DNA from 3 places in the Cytobacillus sp. EB106-05-05-XG126 genome. Region 2 is predicted to be linked to each of the others. Evidence: riboswitches for the same ligand, from Rfam matches in the RefSeq annotation. Region 2 holds a riboswitch; each other region holds the start of a gene.
What was found. A riboswitch is a leader RNA that binds a small molecule or an ion and turns the genes downstream of it on or off. The one in region 2 is predicted to bind cobalamin.
Positions count from the first base shown of each region.

Region 1 (3,283 bases), on a different contig from region 2:
GTTCCAGACACAGCTACAGCCGCACCCGTTAAGATGGAGCCAGCTACCAGGACCATCATCTTCCTCTTCTGAACGTCCACCCCAATATGCTGGGCCTTTTCTTCCCCAAAGCTCATAGCATTCAGCTCTTTACTGTTCACTAACAGAAGGATGGCACCAATTACAAAAAACGGAAAGATAATGTTAATATACGCCCAGCCTCTCATGGATACACTGCCAAGAAGCCATCCAATAATCTGTCTAAGCTCCTCACCGGTCAGAGCAATCATCAGAGAAATTAGAGCGCCAAGAAAAGAACTGAAGATAATGCCCGTTAAAATAATCGTTTCCACTTTCATGGATCTTTCAATTTTTCTGGCAAATAGCAAAACGGCAAAAATGGTTAAAAAGGAAAATAAGATGCTGAATAAAGGCAGTGTAAACATTCCTGCAAACGGAATGGATAATCCCAAGAACAGGGTTAAAACAGCACCGAGTGAAGCCCCGGAAGAAACTCCAATGGTATATGGATCTGCCAGCGGGTTTCTTAATAAACCTTGAAAGGCGGCTCCCGCAATTGCAAGAGACGCCCCTACTAAGCCAGCCAGCAAAACGCGCGGCAGGCGAATGTTCATAATGATATTTGCATGCATAGCATCCGTGTTTCCCAATGAAATAAAAGGGAAAACCTCAGCGCTTATTACTCTGATAATTGTGATGGGGTGAACAGACACTGTACCAATTGAAATCCCCATCAGCATAGCACAGAGCAGGAAAGCTGCTGCTGTTAGATAAGCCAGAAATTTATTATTTAAATACGTCCGGATATACTGCTTTTGCAAGTTCCTCGACTCCTTCAATAATACGAGGGCCAGAGCGGGTTACCATATCGGAATCAACATCGGCAACCTGCTTATTTTTCACTGCTGTTATATCCTGCCAGCCATCCCTTTTCATTACATTGCCAGCAGCATCTTCAGTATAATAGCCATGAGTTGTGATGATTACATCCGGATTCCGTTCGATAATCGCTTCCGGATCCATTTTCGGCCATCCTTCTTCCGTAATGATATTTTCTGCATTAATCGCACTGAGCATTTCGTCCATAAAGGTTTTTGCACCAGCTGTATAGATTTCAGGAGCTGGTGAAACTTCCACGAATACCGATTTGCGGTCTTCTTCTTTTATATCCTGAGCTTTTGTCTTAATTTCCTCAAGCTTGCTCTTCATATCTGAAATGATCTGCTCTGCTTTATCTTTCTCCCCTGCTGCGGTTCCAACCATTACAATGGATTCAAAAACCTGGTCAAAGCTCTTCGCATCATTGACAACAAGGACGGCCACGCCTGCATCCCTTAATTGCTGAAGGCCTGCTTCGGAATTATGTGCGCTTGACGCGTGAGCAAGAACTAGATCCGGGTTTAAAGAAATAATTTTCTCGACATTAAATTCCATGCCGCCAATCTTTTCTTTTTCTGTGGCTTCGGGCGGGTAGTTATCAAAATCGGAGACTCCGACTACCTCTTCTCCAAGCCCCAATTCAAAGGCAATTTCGGTATTGCTTGGAATCATGGAAACGATTCTTTCAGGCTTGGATTCAATGACCACTTCATTATCCAGCGCGTCTTTTATCGTTACAGGAAAAGCAGCATTCTGCCCTTCCTCAACCTTTTTCTCTTCTTTTGGCTGTTCAGCACTCTCGCCGCAGCCTGCAAGCACTCCTGCAGCAAGCAGCATAGTTAATAAAAATGCATAAAACTTCTTCATACTCAGCAATCCTCCATTACTTTCGACAAAATTCGGGTGGTGCCTGTCACCACCGTTTAAAATAAAAAAACATCCCCTCGAACGGCAAGGAGATGTTGGTATGGTCATTTATCAATCAGTGCAAAAGGGATGGCCGGACCAAACACCTCCCTATCCTCGTAGGTTTATGGGTGCTTAAGAATCAGGCAGGTCTCCTGGCTCATGGTCAATGCGTTCTGCTCCTTCCCATACTTGTGTGTACAGTGGATTTGCGACAGCTACCATTTACAGTGGCGGGACCGCGCTGGAATTTCACCAGCTTCCCTATTAAGTCTTCAAAAGAGCTTGCTTTAAAGCCCTTTTGAAAAGACACCTGTTCTATTGCGGATATAAAATTTTCTATTTCCGATTATACACCATCCCGCAGAAAAAGTAATAGAAAATTGCTGAATGTTGTAAAAAAGTTCAGAATTCTAACGCGAGTATATTTTCCATTCCCTTGTCTTCTTATCGAACACAATCTTCGCCTCACATGGCTCTTTCACTATGGCTTCATACTCATCATACATATCATCCATATTCGCAAAATCGCCAATAATCCAAATTGGAATCTCGATCCTGACCCGATTCTGTTCAATATCCTTAATGGAAAGGACCGCTCCTTCTTTCATGAGAGGCTTTAATGAAAGCAGGACATCTCTGGTGATTGGAGGATATGTCTTTTTCTTTTTAATGCCAAGGAGCGTTTTTTCTACCTTCATCTGTCCCATTTTCCCGGGGATCACTTCCCCAAGCATCCGGTAAAAATCGTTCAGATCGCGGTAATATGTGCGGTTAAACCAGCCATCATCATGGGCAAGGTACACATACCGGTTGCTCAGATAATTGTAAAAAGGCAGCTTAAGATGCTCTTTAATATGGCCGAGATAAAGAAGCTCCGCAATTGTCTGGCCGGGAAGCTCATTCACCGCTTCCTCTTCTTCGAAGTCGATCCAGCAAAAATCGCCATAGCCATATACATCATCCTCAACCAACCTGCCCAGCTTGTCCCTTGACACATAATCGAACATCGTGTGGCTATTAAAGTCCCCATGTTCATAACGGTGCTTTAACAGCAGCAAATTATTAATAGAATCTGAAAGAGTCTGGGCAAACTCTGCAAACTCAATTCCATAAGTCATCACATATTGATCCTGTTCATTAAGATGGATGTAGATGAGATCACGAATAGTTTGATTCCTTCTTTTCAATGACGAAACCTCCGAACCGTAGCCAAATTGATAAAAAGACAGCTTCTTATGAAACTGCCTGCCAAACTTCCAGTATTTTATTCTCTTATTGTAGCAAAAATATCTGGAAATATCTTTGCCGATGAGAAAAAATTTTAAACCCGTTTTTTTGAAAACACAGGAAACCATCATAGTGATTTTTTCGTCTAACTCAATGAAATATCTTTCTCCATTGTAAGGTTAATTTTTCTCTGATAGGATAAAAATGTAAAAAGGTAAAGAAACCAGGTGTATATAATGAACCAGAATAGTAGATTCTCAGACCGATT
Region 1 is NZ_JBYTDU010000010.1:38,283-41,565, forward strand. It holds gene AC3WTL_RS20170 (FecCD family ABC transporter permease) at 1-821, opposite strand, end outside; gene AC3WTL_RS20175 (ABC transporter substrate-binding protein) at 787-1,746, opposite strand; cobalamin riboswitch at 1,914-2,117, opposite strand; gene AC3WTL_RS20180 (hypothetical protein) at 2,199-2,975, opposite strand; gene AC3WTL_RS20185 (FtsW/RodA/SpoVE family cell cycle protein) at 3,252-3,283, shown strand, end outside.
Region 1: linked by a shared signal. The riboswitch ahead of AC3WTL_RS20175 (ABC transporter substrate-binding protein) and the one ahead of AC3WTL_RS24305 (ribonucleoside-diphosphate reductase subunit alpha) in region 2 are both predicted to bind cobalamin.

Region 2 (3,283 bases):
AACAGTCTGAGCATCCATTAGCCGAAGCGATTGTAAAAGGAATAAAGGATAAAGGAATCACTCTTTTTTATCCGCAGGAATTTGAAGCTATTCCCGGCTATGGGATTAAAGCAAAAGTGGAAGGTAAAGACCTTCTAGTCGGTACAAGAAGATTAATGGAAAAATACGATATAAATTTCCATTCAGCCAAGCTTGAAATGGAGACACTTGAGGAAAATGGAAAAACGGCAATGCTAGTTGCAGTCGATGGCCAATACGCAGGTATCGTTGCAGTTGCGGATACAATAAAAGAAACTTCCAGAAATGCAATCAATCGCTTAAAGCAATTGGGGATTGAAGTCATTATGATTACGGGAGATAACAAACGTACGGCTCAGGCAATAGCTGAGGAAGTGGGGATAGACTCTGCAATTGCAGAGGTTCTGCCTGAAGGCAAGGCAGAAGAAGTAAAAAAACTACAAAACCAGGGGAAAAAAGTCGCCATGGTCGGCGATGGCATAAATGATGCCCCTGCACTTGCTGTTGCTGATATAGGAATGGCGATTGGAACCGGTACAGACGTTGCGATGGAAGCAGCAGATATTACTCTAATGAGAGGGGATCTAAATAGTATCGCAGACGCCATCCTAATGAGTAAAAAAACCATAAGGAATATCAAACAAAATCTTTTCTGGGCATTTGCATACAATACACTTGGCATCCCAGTAGCTGCATTAGGGTTCCTTGCTCCCTGGCTTGCCGGTGCAGCCATGGCTTTCAGCTCCGTATCTGTCGTTTTAAACGCACTTAGATTACAAAGAGTAAAAGTAAGTGAAAAAAACGTTTAATTGGAAGGAGCAAATATAAATGAAGAAATGGGCAGGTGCAGCGATTGCTTACCTGATGCTTGTAATGGCTGGTTATGCGGCATATGATTCTTTCTTGGCTAAGCCAGAGCCGATACCTCATGATATTGAAATCGAAAATCATGAATAACAAATGACCGGGCAGAGGGAATCCCCCTCTGTCCATTTTTCGCAGATTAATAATTGTAATTTATTTCTCGATATGATAGAATCGACTACAATATATAGTATGTATTTTCAGAAATAAAAACTACATATAGATCGTGATTGGTGTCCTATATGGACTTAATAGGGAATTCGGTGAAAAACCGAAGCTGTCCCCGCAACTGTAAGTGCAGACGAAAAAAGCATGCCACTGTACAAAACGCTTCATAGCGTTAGTATGGGAAGGGCTTTTAGTAGAGTGAAGCACAAGCCAGGAGACCTGCCAGGGCGATCGAAAGTTTCTTATCTTCGGGGATTGAGATGATGAAACGATCGCGTAATGGCCGTTTGTTCATCTGCTTCCTGCTATTATACTATCGTTTGATCCGCTCATTTTCCGGGCGGATTTTTATTTTGCCTTTAGGAGGAAGTAAGATGGTCCAAACCATACAGCCGTTAAAAATTTTAGAAGAACTTAAGACTGAATTTCCACAGCTCGGCATTGAACAATTGTTAAAAAGGTATGAAGAAATGAGTCAGCTGGGAGGGGAGGCCATGTATGACCAGCTTATACTGGATTGTTTATCATTTATCAGCATAGAAGAGCCTGATTGGACGTTTGCCGCTTCACGTCTGCTTCTTAAAAAGCTCTATATCGAGTCAGGAAAAAATAGAGAATGCCAGCCGGACGATTGCTACACACATTTTTATACGCTAATTGAACGGCTGACGGCTTTGGGAATTTATGAACAGGATTTATTAGATATGTATTCAAAGGATGAGATTAGTGAGCTGTCCTATTTTATTAAAAAAGATAATGACCGTTTATTTACATATTTGGGGCTGAAAATGCTGGCAGATCGGTATCTTGCCAGGGACAAACAGAGAAAACTTTATGAGCTTCCACAGGAGCGGTTCATGATCATCAGCATGGTTCTGATGAAAAAGGAGACGAAGGATAAGCGTCTTAAGCTTGTTAAAGAAGCTTACTGGGCAATGAGCGGGTTATATATGACTGTTGCCACTCCAACACTCGCTAATGCAGGGAAAAACTGGGGTCAGCTTTCAAGCTGTTTCATTGAGACCGTTGATGACAGTCTTGATTCTATTTATGACAGCAATACCGATATTGCATCACTGTCAAAAAATGGCGGTGGAATCGGAGTATATTTGGGAAAAATCCGCAGCAGAGGCAGTGATATTAAAGGATTTAAGGGGGCATCTTCCGGTGTGATCCCCTGGATGAAGCAGCTGAATAACACAGCCGTCAGTGTCGATCAGCTTGGACAAAGGCAGGGTGCTATAAGCGTCTATCTGGATGTCTGGCATAAAGATATCTTCTCGTTTCTTGATGCAAAGCTTAATAATGGAGATGAAAGGCAGCGGACACATGATTTATTCACAGGTGTCTGCATTCCGGATTTGTTTATGGAAAAAGTGGAAAGCCGCGGGTACTGGTATTTATTTGATCCCCATGAAGTCCGCAAGGTAATGGGCTTTTCACTGGAGGATTTCTATGACGAAGGAGAAGGAGAAGGTTCTTTCCGGCAGAAATATAAAGAATGCATTGATAACCCGAATCTATCAAGGGAAAAAGTATCAGCTATCGAGATCATGAAATCCATCATGAGAAGTCAGCTTGAAACCGGGACACCCTTCATGTTCTACCGGGATGAGGTTAATCGGAAAAATGCCAATTCGCATTGCGGAATGATTTATTGTACCAACCTTTGCACTGAGATCGTACAAAACCAAAGTGTTACTAAGAGGGTTGAAGAATATACGAGGGATGGGAAAATAATTATCGAAAAACGGCCGGGAGACTTCGTTGTCTGCAATCTTTCATCCATCAATCTTGCACGGGCCTTAAGTGAAGGAGTCCTTGAAAGGCTTGTGCCCATTCAGGTGCGAATGCTTGATAATGTTATTGATATAAATAGTATTCCGGTTCCTCAGGGGCAGATCACAAATCAAAAGTACCGTGCGATTGGACTGGGGACTTTTGGCTGGCACCACCTTCTTGCACTGAAAAAAATCACATGGGAAAGCGAAGAAGCAGAAGAATTTGCTGACAATCTATATGAACAAATTGCTTTTTTAGCGATAGAAAGTTCTATGAATCTGGCAAAAGAAAAAGGTAGCTATTCAGCCTTTAAAGGCTCTGATTGGGAAACGGGTGCTTACTTTGAAAAGCGGGGATATCTGGAGGCAAAGACAGAAATGGACTGGACAGGATTGAGCAGGGAGGTAAAGGAATTCGGCATCCGAAACGCCTATCTGTTGGCGGTAGCCCC
Region 2 is NZ_JBYTDU010000024.1:29,243-32,525, reverse strand. It holds gene AC3WTL_RS24315 (heavy metal translocating P-type ATPase) at 1-827, shown strand, start outside; gene AC3WTL_RS24310 (hypothetical protein) at 847-975, shown strand; cobalamin riboswitch at 1,097-1,290, shown strand; gene AC3WTL_RS24305 (ribonucleoside-diphosphate reductase subunit alpha) at 1,425-3,283, shown strand, end outside.

Region 3 (3,283 bases), on a different contig from region 2:
TGATGTAAAAGATGCAGAGGAAAGGTTAATGCGTTTTGCTCCTTACATCGCAAAGGTTTTTCCAGAAACAAGGGAGAATAACGGAATCATTGAATCTCCTATTGTCTCCATCCCCGCGATGCGTGAAAAATTATCACAGATGTATGAACATCCATTAGAAGGGGAATTTCTGCTGAAATGTGACAGCCATCTTCCGATTTCAGGTTCCATTAAAGCGCGCGGCGGCATATATGAAGTGCTGAAACATGCAGAAACATTGGCGATTCAACAAGGTTTATTATCAGTAGAGGATGATTATTCGATCCTTGATCGTGAGAAATTCAGAAACTTCTTTTCCGAATACTCCATTGCCGTCGGATCTACGGGCAATTTAGGGTTAAGTATAGGCATAATGAGTGCTAAATTAGGTTTTAAAGTCACGGTCCATATGTCTGCAGATGCAAAGGAATGGAAGAGAGATCTCCTTAAAAGCAAAGGAGTAACGGTGATCGAATATAGGGAAGATTACAGCAAAGCGGTCGAAGAGGGGCGCAAACAGGCTGATCGTGATCCGAATTGCTATTTCATTGATGACGAGAACTCCCGTGATTTGTTTTTAGGATATGCAGTGGCAGCCATTCGCTTACAAAAACAGTTAGAAGAATTAAATATAACTGTAGATGAAAACCATCCGCTTTTTGTTTATCTGCCATGTGGTGTAGGAGGCGGACCGGGGGGAGTCGCTTTTGGTTTAAAATTAATCTATCAAGATCATGTACATTGCTTCTTTGCAGAACCTACTCATTCTCCATGTATGCTGCTGGGACTCGTAACAGGAATGCATGAAAAAGTTTCGGTCCAAGATTTTGGAATTGACAACATCACATCAGCTGACGGCCTTGCAGTTGGGAGACCATCAGGATTCGTTGGTCAAACGATTGAGCCTCTATTAAGCGGAAGTTATACCGTAAGTGATCATGAGCTATTTAAACTATTAAGCACATTGGCCGATACAGAAAACATTCGTCTTGAGCCTTCCGCATTGGCAGGCGTCATAGGTCCAGTAAAGTTATCGACTAAGAAGCAAGGGATAGAATATGTTCAAAATCATAACTTAAAAGATAAAATGAAAAATGCTGTCCATCTCATGTGGGCTACTGGCGGAAGTATGGTTCCAAAAGAAATAATGGAAGAATATTATATTAAAGGTGCAAAACTATAATTCTAATCTTCGGTCTCCATAAATTTTAGATGAGAGAAAATCAGCGGAATTGCTCATGAAGCGTCCTTAAGAACTCGCCAATCGGCGAATTTCATTTTGTGGAGAGTACACTTGCTGATGTCTTTTACCAAATCTTATTTCAAAAAGTCAAGGGCATTAACACAGCATAAAAAAAATTATGAAAAAAATAATATGTCAAAATTGGTCATTATATGTTATATTAGTAAAAAATTAATATATCAATTTAAATAAGTGCTCACTTTGGTGAGGTAAAAGGGAAACCAGTGAAAGTCTGGTACAGCCCCCGCTACTGTAAGAGCTGATGAAATTACAATGCCACTGAGAAATCGGGAAGGTGTAAGAGTAAGAAGAAGCTTAAGTCAGGAAACCTGCTTATTTAAACGACACTTGCTTTTCGGAGGGAGAAGTATAGGCGGGACAATTATGATCAATTGTTTTTGGGTTTCAGTATGCTTATTTTTATACTGTCATTTCATATGCCTGTATTCCTTTGAAAAGGAGTGCAGGCATTTTTTATTTGGCAAGAAGCATTGAACTTTGAGAATGGTCTTGCGCAGAGTGCCTGCTTGAGCATTACGGCAACAGGCAGGGCGCATGTGCATTTCTTAATTGGAGGTTAGTCTATGAAGAAGGGAAAAATCTTTGTTGTCGGCTTTGGTCCGGGCGATCGTGAGCATATAACCAAGCGGGCTGTGGATGCGCTGCAGCAGAGTGATTGCATTATTGGCTACAAAACTTACGTAGATCTGATCGAGACACACGTAACAGCAAGTTCGATTGTCAGCACAGGAATGACTGAGGAGGTATCCCGTGCGCAGGATGCAGTGAAAAGAGCGGAAGCCGGCCATATTGTTTCCGTAATATCGAGCGGTGACTCTGGGGTATATGGAATGGCCGGCTTAGTGTATGAAGTGCTGATCGAAATGGGCTGGAAGGAAGAAGAAGGAATCGAAGTGGAAATTGTTCCTGGCATCTCCGCGATTAATTCATGTGCAAGCTTACTGGGTGCACCTGTCATGCATGACTCCTGCACCATCAGTCTGAGTGATCATTTAACACCCTGGACGGTAATCGAGAAGCGGATTGAAGCAGCCGGAATGGCGGATTTTGTCATCGCTTTATATAACCCGAAAAGCGGCAGGAGGACACGGCAGATTGTCGAGGCACAAAGGATTCTATTAAAATATCGTTCTCCTGATACACCAGTGGGGCTTGTGAAAAGTGCTTACCGTGAAAATCAGAATGTCATTCTGACGACACTGGCGGAAATGCTTGATCATGATATTGGCATGCTTACAACAGTCGTGATCGGGAATTCTTCCACTTTCTTTTATGACAATAAAATCATTACGCCTAGAGGCTATCAGCGCAAGTACACGCTGGGGGAAGAAAAGCAAATCTTAAAGCCGCATCAGCGTTTAAAAAAGGAAGCGGAGCCATGGGCGTTAAATCAGGAAACCGGGGAAGCCCAGGCCGGCTATGAGCAGATCCAAAGAAAAAAACAAGAATCCAGCTCTTTGGATATGGCTTTTAAGGCATTATCGATGGTAACGAAATCCGAGATTGACCAAACACATCTGGTGCAGCAGCCAATTGAAGATATTTTTGAATTTGCGGTTTCGCCTGGTGTTGCGAATAAATTTATTACAGCTGACCAAATGCGCGTACTGGCAGAAGCTGTTGGCGAGAAAGGCACCATGGAATATACACCGGATCACCGATTTTTAATCAAGGTTCCAACTGTTCAGCCTCATTCGATTGTGGAAAAACTCGAACAGCACGATCTGACAGTCATGCCGGTGGGGGATGTTCTAAATGTAAAAGCCTGCGATTTTTGCTACGGGGAGAAGGCAGAATCCATTCCATATGCAGAGGAAATTGCAGCTGAACTGGGCGGCTTAAAGCTTCCAAAAGAACTGCATATTGGCTTTAATGGCTGCGGAATGGCCTGTTATCGGGCAGTATTTGATGATATAGGCATTGTTTACCGCAAGAAGAAGTTTGATTTATTTATCGGGGCAAAGCCGGTTGGCCGTACAGCCCATGCTGCCCAGCCGGTGG
Region 3 is NZ_JBYTDU010000001.1:639,299-642,581, forward strand. It holds gene dsdA (D-serine ammonia-lyase) at 1-1,201, shown strand, start outside; cobalamin riboswitch at 1,435-1,612, shown strand; gene cobJ (precorrin-3B C(17)-methyltransferase) at 1,846-3,283, shown strand, end outside.
Region 3: linked by a shared signal. The riboswitch ahead of cobJ (precorrin-3B C(17)-methyltransferase) and the one ahead of AC3WTL_RS24305 (ribonucleoside-diphosphate reductase subunit alpha) in region 2 are both predicted to bind cobalamin.